Regions from separate parts of the Streptococcus sp. XMC genome, predicted to be linked through region 2. Evidence: predicted binding sites of a transcription regulator. Region 2 holds the regulator's gene; the other holds the start of a gene.
What was found. Region 2 encodes Rex, which represses fermentation and respiration genes when NADH is low (regulators of the CRP and FNR family bind a similar motif). Its sites were predicted from a motif close to TTGTGAANTANTTCACAA; they were not measured.
Positions count from the first base shown of each region.

Region 1 (7,561 bases), 230 kb from region 2:
CGAAATTGCAACCTTAGAAGAACTCTGTGGAGCAAAATTGTCTCAAGGACAACGCTTGGATTTGGTTCTCTGGTCCCACATTACCCAGCAACGACTTAAGGTCAATGCCTGTCAGTTTCAAGAAATTGAACAGAAGATGAAGGGCTATACCGATAACATTTTTTACCAACGCTTGTTTCGTCGGGTAGACCAGCTCTTTTCAGGAAAACACATCGCTCTTAGCCATGAAGATGGAGAGATGTTAGTCCTCTTTGCTTTCCTTGTCACCCATCGGATCCTCCCGCTTCATACTATGGAGTACATCTTAGGCTTTGGGGGAGAGATTGGTAATTTGACAACGCAACTCATTCAAGAGATGAAAACGCAGAAGTTATTAGGGGATTATATCGAAGGCCCTGTGACCTATGAATTAAGCCAAATTTGTGGACAGGTATATCTTTTTACAGGCTACCTTCTTCAAGACAAGTATAAGTACCAACTTGAAAGCCACAATCCTTATGTCTTTAGTAGTCATGATTATAGAGAAGTAGCAGACACTATCTTTAGCAAACTTCCGATCTTTTGCCAAGGGACAGCTCTGGATAAAAAAATCAAGTGGGAGTGGCTCCAGTTAATGGATTATATCGCGGAAAATAGTGGGAGACAAATTAAGATCGGCTTAGACTTAACAGTGGGCTATTTAGGTTATACACGGATGACAGAAGTCCTCAAGCGCTACTTAGAGTACAATCGTTTTATTACCATTGAAGCCGTTGATCCAGCTTCAGATTACGATTTGATCGTGACCAACAATCCGATTAGTCTTACCCAGCGGATTCCTGTCTATTATTTAAAATATGATTTAGATATGATCGATCTAGCCAATATTCGCCAGATGATCTACCAAGAAGAAGGTTAATAAAGCTATTCAATGCTTGATGAGACTTTTATGATATTATTGAGCTGAATTAGTAGTAATTAAAAAATTGAGGTTAGGAAGAACAGATTCTAAACGAATTGTTCTGCCTAGCTTTTTTATTAGATTTTTCTAAAAATTTCATTTTTTCTAAGTCTTAGAAATCCTTATGAAACAAGGGTTCTGAATCCATCTACTCAAATTTTTTAAAATTCTTAAAAAAATTGATGGACATGAAAGCGGTTTATTTTGTATACTAGACAATGTAAGGAGTACGTCTCCTAAAGAATATTTCTTTTTCCCAGGAGGACAGTTCATGTCACAAGAAAAATACATTATGGCCATTGACCAAGGAACAACAAGTTCAAGAGCCATCATTTTTAATAAAAAAGGAGAAAAAGTTAGCTCTAGCCAAAAAGAGTTTACTCAAATTTTCCCTCAAGCTGGTTGGGTTGAACACAATCCAAATGAAATCTGGAACTCTGTTCAGTCTGTTATCGCTGGTGCCTTTATCGAAAGTGGCATCAAACCAGGACAAATCGAAGCTATCGGAATTACCAATCAACGGGAAACAACTGTTGTTTGGGATAAGAATACTGGCCTTCCAATCTACAATGCCATTGTTTGGCAGTCTCGCCAAACAGCTTCTTTAGCTGAACAACTTAAGAGCCAAGGCTATGTCGAAAAATTCCACCAAAAAACAGGTTTGGTCATTGATGCCTACTTCTCAGCAACTAAGATTCGCTGGATCTTGGATCATGTAGAAGGAGCACAAGAACGGGCTGAAAAAGGAGAATTGCTCTTTGGAACCATCGATACTTGGTTGGTTTGGAAGTTGACAGACGGAGCTTCTCACGTAACAGACTATTCAAATGCTGCTCGTACCATGCTCTACAATATCAAAGACCTAAAATGGGATGATGAGATTTTGGAAATCCTCAATATTCCTAAGGCTATGCTTCCAGAAGTTCGTTCTAACTCTGAAATCTATGGAAAAACAGCTCCTTTCCATTTCTACGGTGGAGAAGTGCCTATCTCTGGTATGGCGGGTGACCAACAAGCGGCTCTTTTTGGACAGTTGGCCTTTGAACCTGGTATGGTTAAAAATACTTACGGTACTGGATCTTTCATCATCATGAATACTGGTGAAGAGATGCAGTTATCTGAAAATAACTTGTTGACTACCATTGGATATGGAATCAATGGTAAAGTTTACTACGCTTTGGAAGGTTCCATCTTTATCGCAGGTAGTGCCATTCAATGGCTTCGTGATGGTCTACGCATGGTGGAAAGCTCACCTGAATCTGAACAATATGCACGTGATTCTCACAACAACGATGAAGTTTATGTGGTACCGGCCTTCACAGGTCTAGGAGCACCATACTGGAATCAAAATGCTCGTGGTTCTGTCTTTGGCTTGACTCGTGGAACAACCAAAGAAGACTTTATTAAGGCGACTCTTCAATCCATTGCTTACCAAGTACGGGATATCATCGATACTATGCAGGTTGATGCTAAGACGGCTATTCAAGTCCTTAAAGTGGACGGTGGAGCAGCTATGAATAACTTCTTGATGCAGTTCCAAGCGGATATTCTTGGTATTGATATCGCTCGTGCTAAAAACTTGGAAACAACAGCTTTGGGGGCAGCCTTCCTTGCTGGCCTGTCAGTCGGCTACTGGAAAGACCTAGATGAATTGAAAGAACTCAATGCAACTGGTGAACTATTTGAGCCTTCTATGAACGAATCTCGTAAAGAACAACTCTACAAGGGATGGAAGAAAGCTGTTAAAGCTACCCAACTCTTTGCAGAAATTGAAGACTAGTCAAGACTTCAGTAGGATAGAAAGTGAAGAATTATGGAATTTTCAAAGAAAACTCGTGAATTATCGATTAAGAAAATGCAAGAACGCACCCTGGATCTTTTGATCATCGGGGGGGGGATCACAGGTGCTGGTGTAGCCTTGCAGGCAGCGGCAAGTGGTCTTGAAACTGGTTTGATTGAGATGCAGGACTTTGCGGAAGGGACATCTAGCCGTTCAACAAAATTGGTCCACGGTGGACTTCGTTACCTCAAACAATTTGACGTAGAAGTGGTATCAGATACGGTTTCAGAGCGTGCAGTAGTTCAACAAATTGCTCCTCATATTCCAAAACCAGACCCAATGCTCTTACCAGTCTATGATGAAGATGGGGCAACTTTTAGCCTCTTCCGTCTCAAGGTAGCCATGGACCTATATGACCTCTTGGCAGGTGTCAGCAATACACCAGCTGCCAACAAGGTCTTGACCAAAGAAGAAGTATTGGCTCGTGAGCCTGAGTTGAAACAAGAAGGTCTTGTCGGTGGTGGGGTATATCTAGACTTCCGTAACAACGATGCTCGTTTGGTGATTGAAAATATCAAACGTGCCAACCAAGATGGGGCTCTCATCGCCAACCACGTAAAAGCAGAAGGATTCCTCTTTGATGAATCTGGCAAGATTACAGGTGTAGTGGCGCGTGATCTCTTGACTGATCAAGTTTTTGAAATCAAGGCTCGTTTGGTGATTAATACAACTGGACCTTGGAGCGATAAAGTGCGTAATCTCTCAAATAATGGAGAGCAGCATTCACAAATGCGTCCAACCAAGGGTGTTCACTTGGTAGTAGACTCAAGCAAGATCAAAGTTTCTCAACCAGTTTACTTTGACACTGGTCTTGGAGACGGTCGGATGGTCTTCGTCTTACCACGGGAAAACAAAACTTACTTTGGAACAACGGATACAGACTACACTGGTGACTTAGAGCATCCAACAGTAACCCAAGAAGATGTCGACTACTTGTTAGGCATCGTAAATAATCGCTTCCCAGAAGCTCACATCACTATCGATGATATCGAAAGTAGCTGGGCTGGTCTCCGTCCTTTGATCTCAGGAAATAGTGCTTCTGACTACAATGGGGGAAACAACGGAACTATCAGTGATGAAAGCTTCAATGCCCTGATTGCAACAGTTGAAGGCTATCTTTCTAAAGAAAAATCGCGTGAAGATGTTGAATCAGCAATCAGCCACTTGGAAGGCAGCACTTCTGAAAAACATTTGGATCCATCTGCTGTTTCTCGTGGATCAAGCCTTGATCGCGATGACAATGGTCTTTTGACCCTTGCTGGTGGGAAGATTACAGACTACCGCAAGATGGCTGAAGGAGCGATGGAGCGTGTCTTGACCATTCTCAAGGAAGAGTTCGACCGTCAGTTCAAATTGATTAACTCTAAGACCTATCCAGTATCAGGTGGAGAAATTAACCCAACGAACGTGGATTCTGAAATCGAAGCCTTTGCTCAACTTGGTGTATCTCGTGGTTTGGATAGCAAGGAAGCTCACTACCTAGCTAACCTATACGGATCCAATGCACCTAAGGTCTTCGCCCTTGCTCATAGCGTGGAACAAGCACCTGGATTGACTTTAGCTGATACCTTGTCACTTCACTATGCAATGCGCAATGAATTGGCACTCAGCCCAGTTGATTTCCTTCTTCGTCGGACAAACCACATGCTCTTCATGCGCGATAGCTTAGATGCAATTGTCGAACCTGTTTTGGATGAAATGGGACGCTTCTATGAATGGTCAGAAGAAGAAAAAGTTGGCTACCGCAAAGACTTGCAAGTCGCTTTGGAAAACAATGACTTGGCAGCATTAAAAAATTAAGAAAAACAAAAAGGGGTTGGAAAGGAGAATATCTGACCGGCCCCTCTTTATAATGGAGAAATAAATCATATGAAAGAATTATTTGGTGAATTTTTAGGGACCTTAATCCTGATTCTTTTGGGAAATGGGGTTGTAGCAGGAGTGGTTCTTCCGAAAACGAAGAGCCATAACTCAGGTTGGATCGTCATTACCCTTGGTTGGGGGATTGCAGTTGCAGTGGCAGCCTTTATCTCTGGCAAGTTAAGTCCGGCTCATTTGAATCCAGCGGTGACAATTGGGGTTGCCCTTAATGGTGGCCTAGCTTGGGCATCAGTCATTCCTTATATCCTTGCTCAATTTGCTGGAGCCATGGTCGGGCAAGTCCTTGTCTGGTTACAGTTCAAACCGCATTACTTAGCAGAAGAAAATCCTGGAAATATCCTTGGAACCTTTAGTACAGGTCCAGCAATTAAGGACACTACTTCAAACCTCATCAGTGAAATCCTTGGAACCTTTGTCTTGCTACTGACTATCTTTGCACTTGGTCTTTATGACCTTCAAGCAGGACTTGGTACTTTTGCCGTTGGTACCTTGATTGTAGGGATTGGTTTGTCTCTCGGTGGAACCACAGGTTCCGCTCTCAATCCAGCTCGTGACTTAGGTCCTCGTATCATGCACAGCCTCCTTCCTATTCCTAACAAAGGAGATGGCGACTGGGGTTACGCTTGGATCCCAGTAGTTGGACCAATCATTGGAGCAGTACTAGCAGTAGCAGTCTTTAAAATGTTTTAAAAAAAGAAAGAGAGTGGGACAGAAATCGGTAATTCGTTAGAATTCGATTCCGTCGTCCCACCTCCGCACAGTTGAGTAGGGCTGTAAAAGCTGATAAAATCAGCGTAGTAGAGCCCACTCAACCACTGCGTCTTGCTCGATAATCCAAAGACAATTTAGAGGCTAGGACTTTTGTCCCAGCCTCTTTTAAAATACTGTATCAGCTAAAGAGTGCTTTGTACGTTCTAACTTAAAACAAGCTATAAGAAATGTAAAACGCGATAAAGAAAATAATGATGGCAATAATGTATTGAACTGGTTTAGGTAGGTTATTCAATTTATCCATGAATTCTTTCATTGTTAGATCTCCTTATTATTTGATTGTCTTATAATTAGTGTAGCATGAAATAAGGCCCAAAACAATAGGCAATAGGAGTGTTTTTGTCAAGATATAAAACCCTTTTCAAAATTATTATAATCAGTTAATCTATTACTAAATAAAGATAAGATAGATTGTAAAATACTTTAGAAAATAACAGGCTAGAGTTTGACACTTTTTTCACAAAGGAGTATACTGTTAGCATAGTTTTGGAAGGAACTTATGATAGATTCACCCAAAACTGACTGTCAACCTTTGCTGTTCTTCTATGAACGTTTGCTGGTATCGGGGATACCAAGGAGGAATCATATGTCTAAAGTAGCTATTGTCACAGGTGCAGGTCAAGGGATCGGTTTTGCGATTGCAAAACGATTGGTACAAGATGGCTTCAAGGTCGGAGTCTTAGACTACAATGCTGAGACAGCAGAAAAAGCAGTAGCTGAGTTATCAGCAGAGAATGCTTTTGCGGTCGTTGCTGATGTCTCCAAACAAGCTGAAGTGGCTGCAGCTTTCCAAAAAGTTGTGGATCATTTCGGAGATTTAAATGTTGTCGTTAACAACGCTGGTGTTGCTCCAACTACACCACTTGATACGATTACAGAAGAACAATTTGAACGCACTTTTGCCATCAACGTTGGTGGTGTCATCTGGGGTGCTCAAGCTGCACAAGCTCAATTCAAGGCGCTTGGCCATGGCGGAAAAATCATCAATGCAACTTCACAAGCAGGTGTTGTAGGTAACCCTAACTTGACTGTCTATGGTGGTACTAAGTTTGCAGTTCGTGGTATCACTCAAACTTTGGCACGTGACTTGGCTGATTCAGGTATTACTGTCAATGCGTATGCACCTGGTATCGTTAAGACTCCAATGATGTATGATATCGCTCATGAAGTTGGTAAGAACGCTGGTAAAGATGACGAATGGGGTATGCAAACTTTCGCTAAAGATATTACCCTTAAACGTTTGTCCGAACCCGAAGATGTCGCAGCAGCGGTTAGCTTCCTTGCAGGTCCTGATTCAAACTACATCACAGGACAAACCATCATCGTGGATGGTGGGATGCAATTCCATTAAGATAAAACCAGAGGTTGGGACTTTGTCCAGCCTCTTTTCTTATGTGCACCTTATTCCTCTCGTTCGCTTTTTTTGAAAAATTAGGGTAGAATAGAAGTCATATTTTGAAAAAGAATAGATCAATAGTGATAGAGATGAACTCTCTTCCATCCATTAAAACGAAAAGAGGTGACCATATGTGGAAATGGATCAAACGAATCATCGGACTGACCTTCCTCCTAGTGATTGTCTTAGCAATTTTCTTGATACCGGCAAAAGTTTCGACTCAAGAACAATTTAAAAATGTGACAGTGAATACTTCGCTGGTAGATCTAGCCCAAGAAGGTCTTTCTACAGCAGACTTAACAACATCTGGCCTGCAAACAGAACTTCAGCTGAATTCTCCTCAATTGCGCCAAGTCATTAAAGGAATGCTTGGAGAGGTTTCGGATGAAACACTCCTCAATACAGCTGTCTCTATGAATGGAGACTATATCAATGTTCAGGTGCCGATTGAACTAGGACCGGTGGAAACCATGGTGAGCATGGACTTTTCAGCGAGTGTGACGGATCAACAATTGACCTTAAACCTAGAACGGGCCCGTCTTGGCCATCTCCCAATTCCACGTGCCTTGGTCGCTTCGAAAATTGCTGAAAAAGTTAACCAAGAGGGAACCAGAGCTACCATGACAGGCAATCAAATCCAATTGACCTTGCCGACAAGTGGCTATCAAATCCATTCTGCGAAGGTCGAAAAAGGGAACATGGTATTACAAATTATCGTTCCCATTTCCTATTA
Region 1 covers NZ_JAJTNQ010000001.1:509,395-516,955, forward strand. Annotated here, with positions in the region: gene LXO72_RS02380 (helix-turn-helix domain-containing protein) at 1-898, shown strand, start outside; gene glpK (glycerol kinase GlpK) at 1,212-2,720, shown strand; gene glpO (type 1 glycerol-3-phosphate oxidase) at 2,754-4,580, shown strand; gene LXO72_RS02395 (MIP/aquaporin family protein) at 4,650-5,351, shown strand; gene LXO72_RS02400 ((S)-acetoin forming diacetyl reductase) at 6,019-6,783, shown strand; gene LXO72_RS02405 (hypothetical protein) at 6,960-7,561, shown strand, end outside.
Region 1: the regulator Rex is predicted to act here: its motif matches at 5,878-5,895, upstream of LXO72_RS02400 ((S)-acetoin forming diacetyl reductase).

Region 2 (7,561 bases):
CTGTTATAAAGGGCTACTGTCTTAAACACAGACAGAAAGGCAAGCATATTATCACCACGGCTATCGAACACCATGCCGTTCTGGAACCGATTGAGTACTTGGTCCAAGAACATGGATTTGAAGTAACCATTATTCACCCAGTCAATCAAATGATTCGGCCAGAAGATATTCAAGCCACCCTTCGTCCTGATACTATTTTGGTGTCCACCATGTATGCCAATAACGAAACCGGTGATCTCTTGCCCATCAAGGCTATTGCAGACCTTTTAAAAGACCATCCTGCTGCTTTTCATGTGGATGCTGTTCAAGCCGTTGGCAAGCTTTCTGTAGCCCCTGAAGAGCTAGGAATTGATTTTCTAACCGCCTCTGCCCATAAATTTCATGGGCCTAAGGGAGTTGGTCTTCTCTATGCTAGAAAGCCTGACTTTTTCAATCTCTTACACGGTGGTGACCAAGAAGACAAGCGTCGAGCTAGTACAGAGAACTTGATTTCAATTGCTGGAATGGCTCAAGCCCTCAAAGAAGCAACTGATCAGTTAGACGCAAATTACCAGTATATTCAGAGCCTATCTGAGCGTATCCTAACTGGCCTAGAGGATCTAGATTTTTATCTGAATTGCACAGACTCCAAACTTCCTCATGTCTTAAATATTGGCTTCCCATGTATCAGCAATGATATCTTACTGCTTCGTTTAGACATGGCAGGAATTTCAGTCTCAACCGGCTCTGCTTGTACAGCAGGAACTGTTCAACCAAGCCACGTTCTTGCGGCTTATTATGGCGAAGATTCTCATCGATTGAAGGAATCTATTCGCATTAGTTTATCCGAATTCAATACGACCGCTGAGGTCGATACTTTTATAACAACCATTCACAAAATTTTAGGAGAATTACATGGCATTTGAAACATCTGTCTCATTACCAAACTGCGATTACACATACGCAATCCATCCAAATATTAAAAAATATACCCTACGCGACAATACCTTTGCACAAACAAAGGTTGGGAACTACGAATTAAATCGTTTATTGGAAGCTGTTCCAAACAGCGGGGATGGCTTTAAGCTAAAAATTATCATCAATAAGGATTTAACAGGATTTAAAATTAACATTACTGATAAGTCAGGCCTTCGCTTGGTGAATATTTTTAAAAATCCAGAAAATAAAATCATCCAACAAAAATTCTACTTCCTTATGGATAGTCTAGTTGAACGGGAAATCTTTGAAAGGATTGAAAAGTAATGACCAATGGTCTCATAGTCCTCACTTATTTGGATGCATACAAAAAGGAACGTCAGATCAGCTACGATAATTTGGATCACTGTTTATTAGCTTTTTCAGGCTGTGTGACCCTTCCAGATTCCTATCAGGTTGTTTCTGTATCCTACAAGGGACAAACATTACCTTTTACTGGAAAGATAGGCGACTTCTATCGCTATCTGATTCAGTTTGATCAGAGTTTAAGAAATTCCAACTAAGAAAGAAAAGCACCTTTTTGGTGTTTTTTTAGTAGAAGATAGTTGCTTTATTCACAAACTTTTTATACAATAGATTTGAAAGGTTGTGATATTGTGAAACAAGATAAGACTAATCCAATTCCTCGTGCTACTGCCAAACGACTCTCCCTCTACTACCGCATTTTTAAACGCTTTAATGCAGAGAAAATCGAGAGAGCCAATTCAAAACAGATTGCTGAAGCCATCGGGATTGACTCCGCAACTGTTCGTCGCGACTTCTCCTACTTCGGGGAGCTAGGACGACGTGGTTTTGGTTATGATGTCAAAAAGTTAATGAACTTTTTCGCAGATCTCTTAAATGATAACTCCATCACCAATGTTGCTATCGTCGGTATTGGGAATATGGGAAGTGCCCTTCTTCACTATCGTTTCCATGAGCGAAACAAGATGAAGATTGTCATGGCATTTGATACCGATGATCATGAGTTAGTCGGTACTAAAAGTAAAGATGGTATTCCGATTTACGGCATCTCAACGCTGAAAGAAAAACTAGAGGGACAAGAGATCCAAACAGCCATTTTAACCGTTCCAAGTGTAAAATCTCAAGAAGTTGCAGATGTACTGGTTGAAGCTGGTATCAAGGGAATCCTTAGCTTTTCTCCAGTACACTTAACAGTTCCAAAAGATGTGGTTGTCCAATATGTTGATCTAACCAGTGAACTGCAAACCCTTCTCTACTTTATGCGCAAAAATACATGATAAAATGAGGCTGGGACAAAAGTCCTAGCCTCTCTATTGTCTTTAGATTGTCGAGCAAGACGCAGTGCTTGAGTGGGCTCTACTACGCTGAGTTCATCAGCTTTTATAGCCCTACTAAACTGTGCAGAGGTGGGACGACGAAATCGAATTCTAACGAATGACCGATTTCTGTCCCACTCTCCTTCTTTCTATACCAATAAGTCTGTCTCCTCCCGGTAGCTATAATAATCATCAGTTGAGACAATCAGATGGTCAAGAAAAACAATTCCAAGACAATTGCAAGCTTCAATCATTTGTTTGGTGACACCATCATCATTCTTGCTAGGATGAATGATTCCAGATGGATGGTTATGAACAAGAATTAAAGACGTCGCCATATGCTTGATGGCATAATGCAAGATCTCTCGAGGTTCTGCAATACTACGATTGACTGTTCCGATAAAAATCACTTGCTGATGGATAATTTGATTCTGGGTATTCAGATACAAGGCCAGTAAATGCTCTTGTTTCTCATGGCCGATCTTTTGCTGCATCATCTTTGCAAGCTTCTGACTACTCATAATTTGTTCTGTTTCAATCACTTGGGAAGTCTGGATTCGTTTCCCAAATTCAATAGCAGCTAACAGCTCAATTGCCTTTACTTTCCCAATCCCTGGAACTTCCTGTAGCTCCTGAAAGCTCATACTAGCCAATTCCTTTAAGCTCTTTAGTGAGCCTAAGAGCTCCTGTGCGATCTCGTAGACTGTTTTATTTTTGTTCCCCGTCCGTAATAAGATGGACAGCAATTCTTGATTACTGAGCTTATCAGGGCCTTCTGTAAGCAAGCGTTCTCTAGGTAAAAGACTAGCTTCTTGAAATACAATATGATACATAAAAAACCTCCTCAATTAATAATTCGCAATTGAGGAGGAAAATGGATGAGTCTGTATAAAATTTATATAGGACAAACTACTTCTCTTAGGTTTTCAAGGATTCGAGTTTCTTCATTTGAGAAGTTAATTCTATAGCCTTCTTGCACTTGTTCCAAGGTCGTTAGGAATTGACGAATTTCGTATCGAATTAAGTGTTCTTGATCATCAGGAAGGTTTTCAATGGTTTTAAAGACCTGTTCAACTTCGTAGATTCCCTTGGTAATGAGTCCCGTTTTTGGAAAATCATTGACCAGTAAGCCGTAGAAATTTCTTAGCAGAGTATAGATATCTTCTGTAGGCATTCGGTTCCTCCAAGCTTCTTTCTATCACTCTTCTATTATAAAATAGAAAGCATGCAAAAATATGTCAGTCAGGTAACATTTTATGACTATCCTCTTACAAATTGGCAGAAAATTAACAGAAAAAAGAGGTCAAGGACCTCTTTTTTTGTTGATTATAATTGCATTTGATTATAAGATTTTGTGAAAGCTTCTAGGATATCTTTTGGTGCTTTCGAGTAATCTACTGAAGTTTCTAAAGTACCTTTTACAATCGTACGATAAGTTGCTGCGGCATCCTCACAGGTCACCAAGGTAATTTCATTTACCCCTTCTCGATCTGCAATGACATCGACCCGATCTGGCGTTACTGTCTCAACAGAATTGATGACATAGGTATAGACCTTTTCCTTATCAGTGATATAGATTTTCATTCCAGCTTTGGCATGTTCTAATGGGGAAAAGAGCATTTCATTTGCCCCAGTCAAACCAAAGACATGGTGACTAGCTAAGGAGTAATTCCTTTGCCCCATAACCTGGTCCTCTTTCATGGTACCTGCTCCATAATAAAGCCCCACATTATCTAAGCCTTTAAAAATCGGAAGGTTCATCTTCAATTCTGGAATTGCAATTCCTCCAATAACAGGTAACTTTTGTGCCTGCCATTGGGCATTGATGACAGATTCTGTAGACAGCGATTTGACTTCTTTAAAATCAAAGCTAGTCTTAGCCTCTTTATTCTTATCGATGGTCTTTTTCGATACCTTGTTGACCTGGTACTGATTGGTATGCCAAACCATGATCATGTTCCGAATCGGAGCATTAAAAATCAGAGCGATAGACAAAAGGATCAGCAAGGTAGCAAAGATATTAATCAAGCGATTGCGTAAGCTTGTTTTCTTCTTTTTTCTTCTTGAAGCCATTGTTCACCCTACCCTTCACTTTCAGTTTCTGACTCATCTTTTTCGTCAGCTTGAACCGTTGTAAAGGTTACGATTTGGGCATCTTGATCCAGACGCATGACTTTCACACCCATAGTCGAACGTCCAGTTTGAGAAATATTCGCGACGCTTGTACGAATCATGACGCCTGTATTGGTGATAATCATCAAATCCTCATCTCCTTTGACAGTCATGAGACCGGCAAGAGGACCATTTTTCTCAGCCACATTCGCAGTTTTAATCCCTTTACCACCACGTCCTTTGGTTGGATACTCATCAGCACGCGTGCGTTTACCATATCCCTTTTCAGTGATAATCAATACTTCATCTTGATCTGTAATCACGCTTGCACCGACCACTTGATCCCCCGGACGAAGGTTGACACCTCGGACACCAGTTGCTGAACGTCCCATATTCCGAACAACAGACTCTTTGAAACGAACAGAATACCCAAATTTAGTCCCAATGATAACGTCAGCATTCCCATCAGTAAGGAAGACGTTGATTAGCTCATCCTCATCTTTGAGGTTAAGAGCTTTCAAGCCATTTTGACGGATGTTGGCAAACTCGGCCACACTGGTCCGTTTAACTAGTCCAGAACGCGTTGTAAAGAAGAGATAGGAGTCTTCACTACGATCCTGAGCGACGTTAATAATTGTCTGGATGGATTCTCCATCATCTAACTTCAGCAAGTTAACAATCGGAAGTCCTTTGGCTGTACGGCCGTATTCAGGGATTTCATAGCCTTTGAGACGATATACCCGTCCCTTATTGGTAAAGAAGAGCAAACGATCATGGGTGCTAGTAGAAACCAATTCACGGACAAAGTCATCATCCTTGACCCCTGTACCTTGAACACCACGCCCCCCACGTTTCTGAGCGGTAAATTCAGCTTGATCCAAGCGTTTAATATAGCCTTTGTTGGACAGGGTAATCAAAACGTCTGTTTCTTCAATTAAGTCCTCATCTTCAAGAGAAAGAACTTCTCCGACCATCAACTCAGTACGACGAGCATCGCCGAATTTACGTTTAACTTCATCCAATTCTTCCTTGATGATCGTAGCTACACGCTCAGGCTTAGCTAAAATGTCTGCAAGATCAGCAATCAAAGCAATGAGGTCATCGTATTCGCTTTGGATCTTGTCGCGTTCCAAACCAGTCAAACGACGAAGACGCATATCCAAGATAGCTTGGCTTTGACGCTCAGAAAGCTTAAACTTACTCATCAATTCAGCTTGAGCTTCTGCATCTGTCTGGCTATTCCGGATGATTTTAATCACTTCATCGATGTGATCAAGAGCGATTAAGAGTCCTTCCAAGATATGGGCACGAGCTTCCGCCTTCTCTTTATCAAAGATGGTCCGACGAGTCACTACTTCTTTTTGGTGCTCAATATATGATCCTAAAATCTCACGAAGGGAGAGAATTTTAGGGACACCATTTTGGATGGCCAACATGTTGAAACCAAAGTTGGTTTGCATTTGGGTCATCTTGAAGAGATTGTTTAAGATGACATTAGCTGAAGCATCGCGACGGACTTCAATGACGAAACGAACCCCTTCACGGTTTGATTCATCCCGAACAGCAGTAATGCCATCAATCCGTTTCTCTTGGACCAAACGTACAATATGTTCATGCACTTTGGTCTTGTTGACCATATAAGGAAATTCTGTCACAACAATGCGTTCACGACCAGTCTTGGTCTCTTCAATTTCCGTGCGAGAACGCAAAACAATCGAGCCCTTTCCTGTTTCATAGGCCTTATGAATACCTGATTTGCCCATGACCAAGGCTCCAGTTGGAAAGTCAGGTCCAGGGAGCACTTCCATCAACTCACGCGTTGTCACATCAGGATTGTCCATCATTAACTTGACAGCATCAATAGACTCACCGAGGTTGTGCGGTGGGATATTTGTCGCCATCCCTACCGCAATCCCTGTCGCCCCATTGACTAACAAGTTAGGGAAGCGAGCTGGAAGGACGTTTGGTTCCCGTTCGCTGGCATCATAGTTATCTGTGAAATCAACTGTATTCTTGTTGATATCTCGAAGCATTTCAAGAGCAATCTTGCTCATACGAGCTTCCGTATACCGTTGGGCAGCGGCGCCATCACCGTCCATGGAACCAAAGTTTCCATGACCGTCTACAAGCATGTAGCGATAACTCCACCATTGCGCCATACGAACCATAGCTTCATAGATTGATGAGTCTCCGTGTGGGTGATATTTACCCATAACATCCCCTGTAATACGGGCAGATTTCTTATGAGGTTTATCTGGCGTAACCCCAAGTTCATTCATTCCGTATAAGATCCGACGATGAACTGGCTTCAAACCATCTCGTACGTCAGGAAGAGCCCGAGACACGATAACACTCATAGCGTAATCGATAAAACTGGTCTTCATTTCCGATGTTAAATTAACATCAACTAAGTTATTATCCTGCATTAAAACAATGCCTCTCTTTAATTAATTCACCATACTATTATAACACATTTAGTACTTTTTTTCTCCTTCGGAACACAAATGTAAAAACGTTTACATCGTCCAAATTAAACGTAAAACCGTGACAAAGAATAGTAAAAGTGGTAGAATAAATGCGAATGGGGAAACCCAAAAAAATAGAAGGAGACGTTTAGAATAATGACTTTAACTAAACAACATAAAAAAGTTATCCTTGTCGGTGACGGCGCTGTAGGTTCATCTTACGCTTTTGCACTTGTTACTCAAGGTATCGCACAAGAATTAGGTATCATCGAAATCCCTCAATTGTTTGAAAAAGCGGTTGGTGATGCTGAAGACCTTAGCCACGCTCTTGCCTTCACTTCTCCTAAGAAAATTTATGCTGCTAAGTACGAAGACTGTGCGGATGCTGACCTCGTTGTTATTACTGCAGGTGCTCCTCAAAAACCAGGTGAAACTCGTCTTGACCTCGTCGGAAAAAACCTTGCTATCAATAAATCAATCGTTGAGCAAGTTGTTGCTTCAGGATTTAACGGTATCTTCCTTGTAGCTGCAAACCCAGTTGACGTCTTGACATACTCTACTTGGAAATTCTCAGGTTTCCCTAAAGAACGCGTTATCGGGTCTGGTACTTCTCTTGACTCAGCTCGTTTCCGTCAAGCTCTTGCTGAAACCATTGGTGTTGATGCACGTTCAGTCCACGCCTACATCATGGGTGAACACGGTGACTCAGAATTCGCTGTTTGGTCACAT
Region 2 covers NZ_JAJTNQ010000001.1:742,002-749,562, forward strand. Annotated here, with positions in the region: gene LXO72_RS03440 (cysteine desulfurase family protein) at 1-905, shown strand, start outside; gene LXO72_RS03445 (DUF1831 domain-containing protein) at 895-1,242, shown strand; gene LXO72_RS03450 (DUF4649 family protein) at 1,242-1,478, shown strand; gene LXO72_RS03455 (redox-sensing transcriptional repressor Rex) at 1,572-2,216, shown strand; gene radC (RadC family protein) at 2,405-3,088, opposite strand; gene LXO72_RS03465 (porphobilinogen deaminase) at 3,151-3,429, opposite strand; gene LXO72_RS03470 (class A sortase) at 3,582-4,328, opposite strand; gene gyrA (DNA gyrase subunit A) at 4,337-6,793, opposite strand; gene LXO72_RS03480 (L-lactate dehydrogenase) at 6,989-7,561, shown strand, end outside.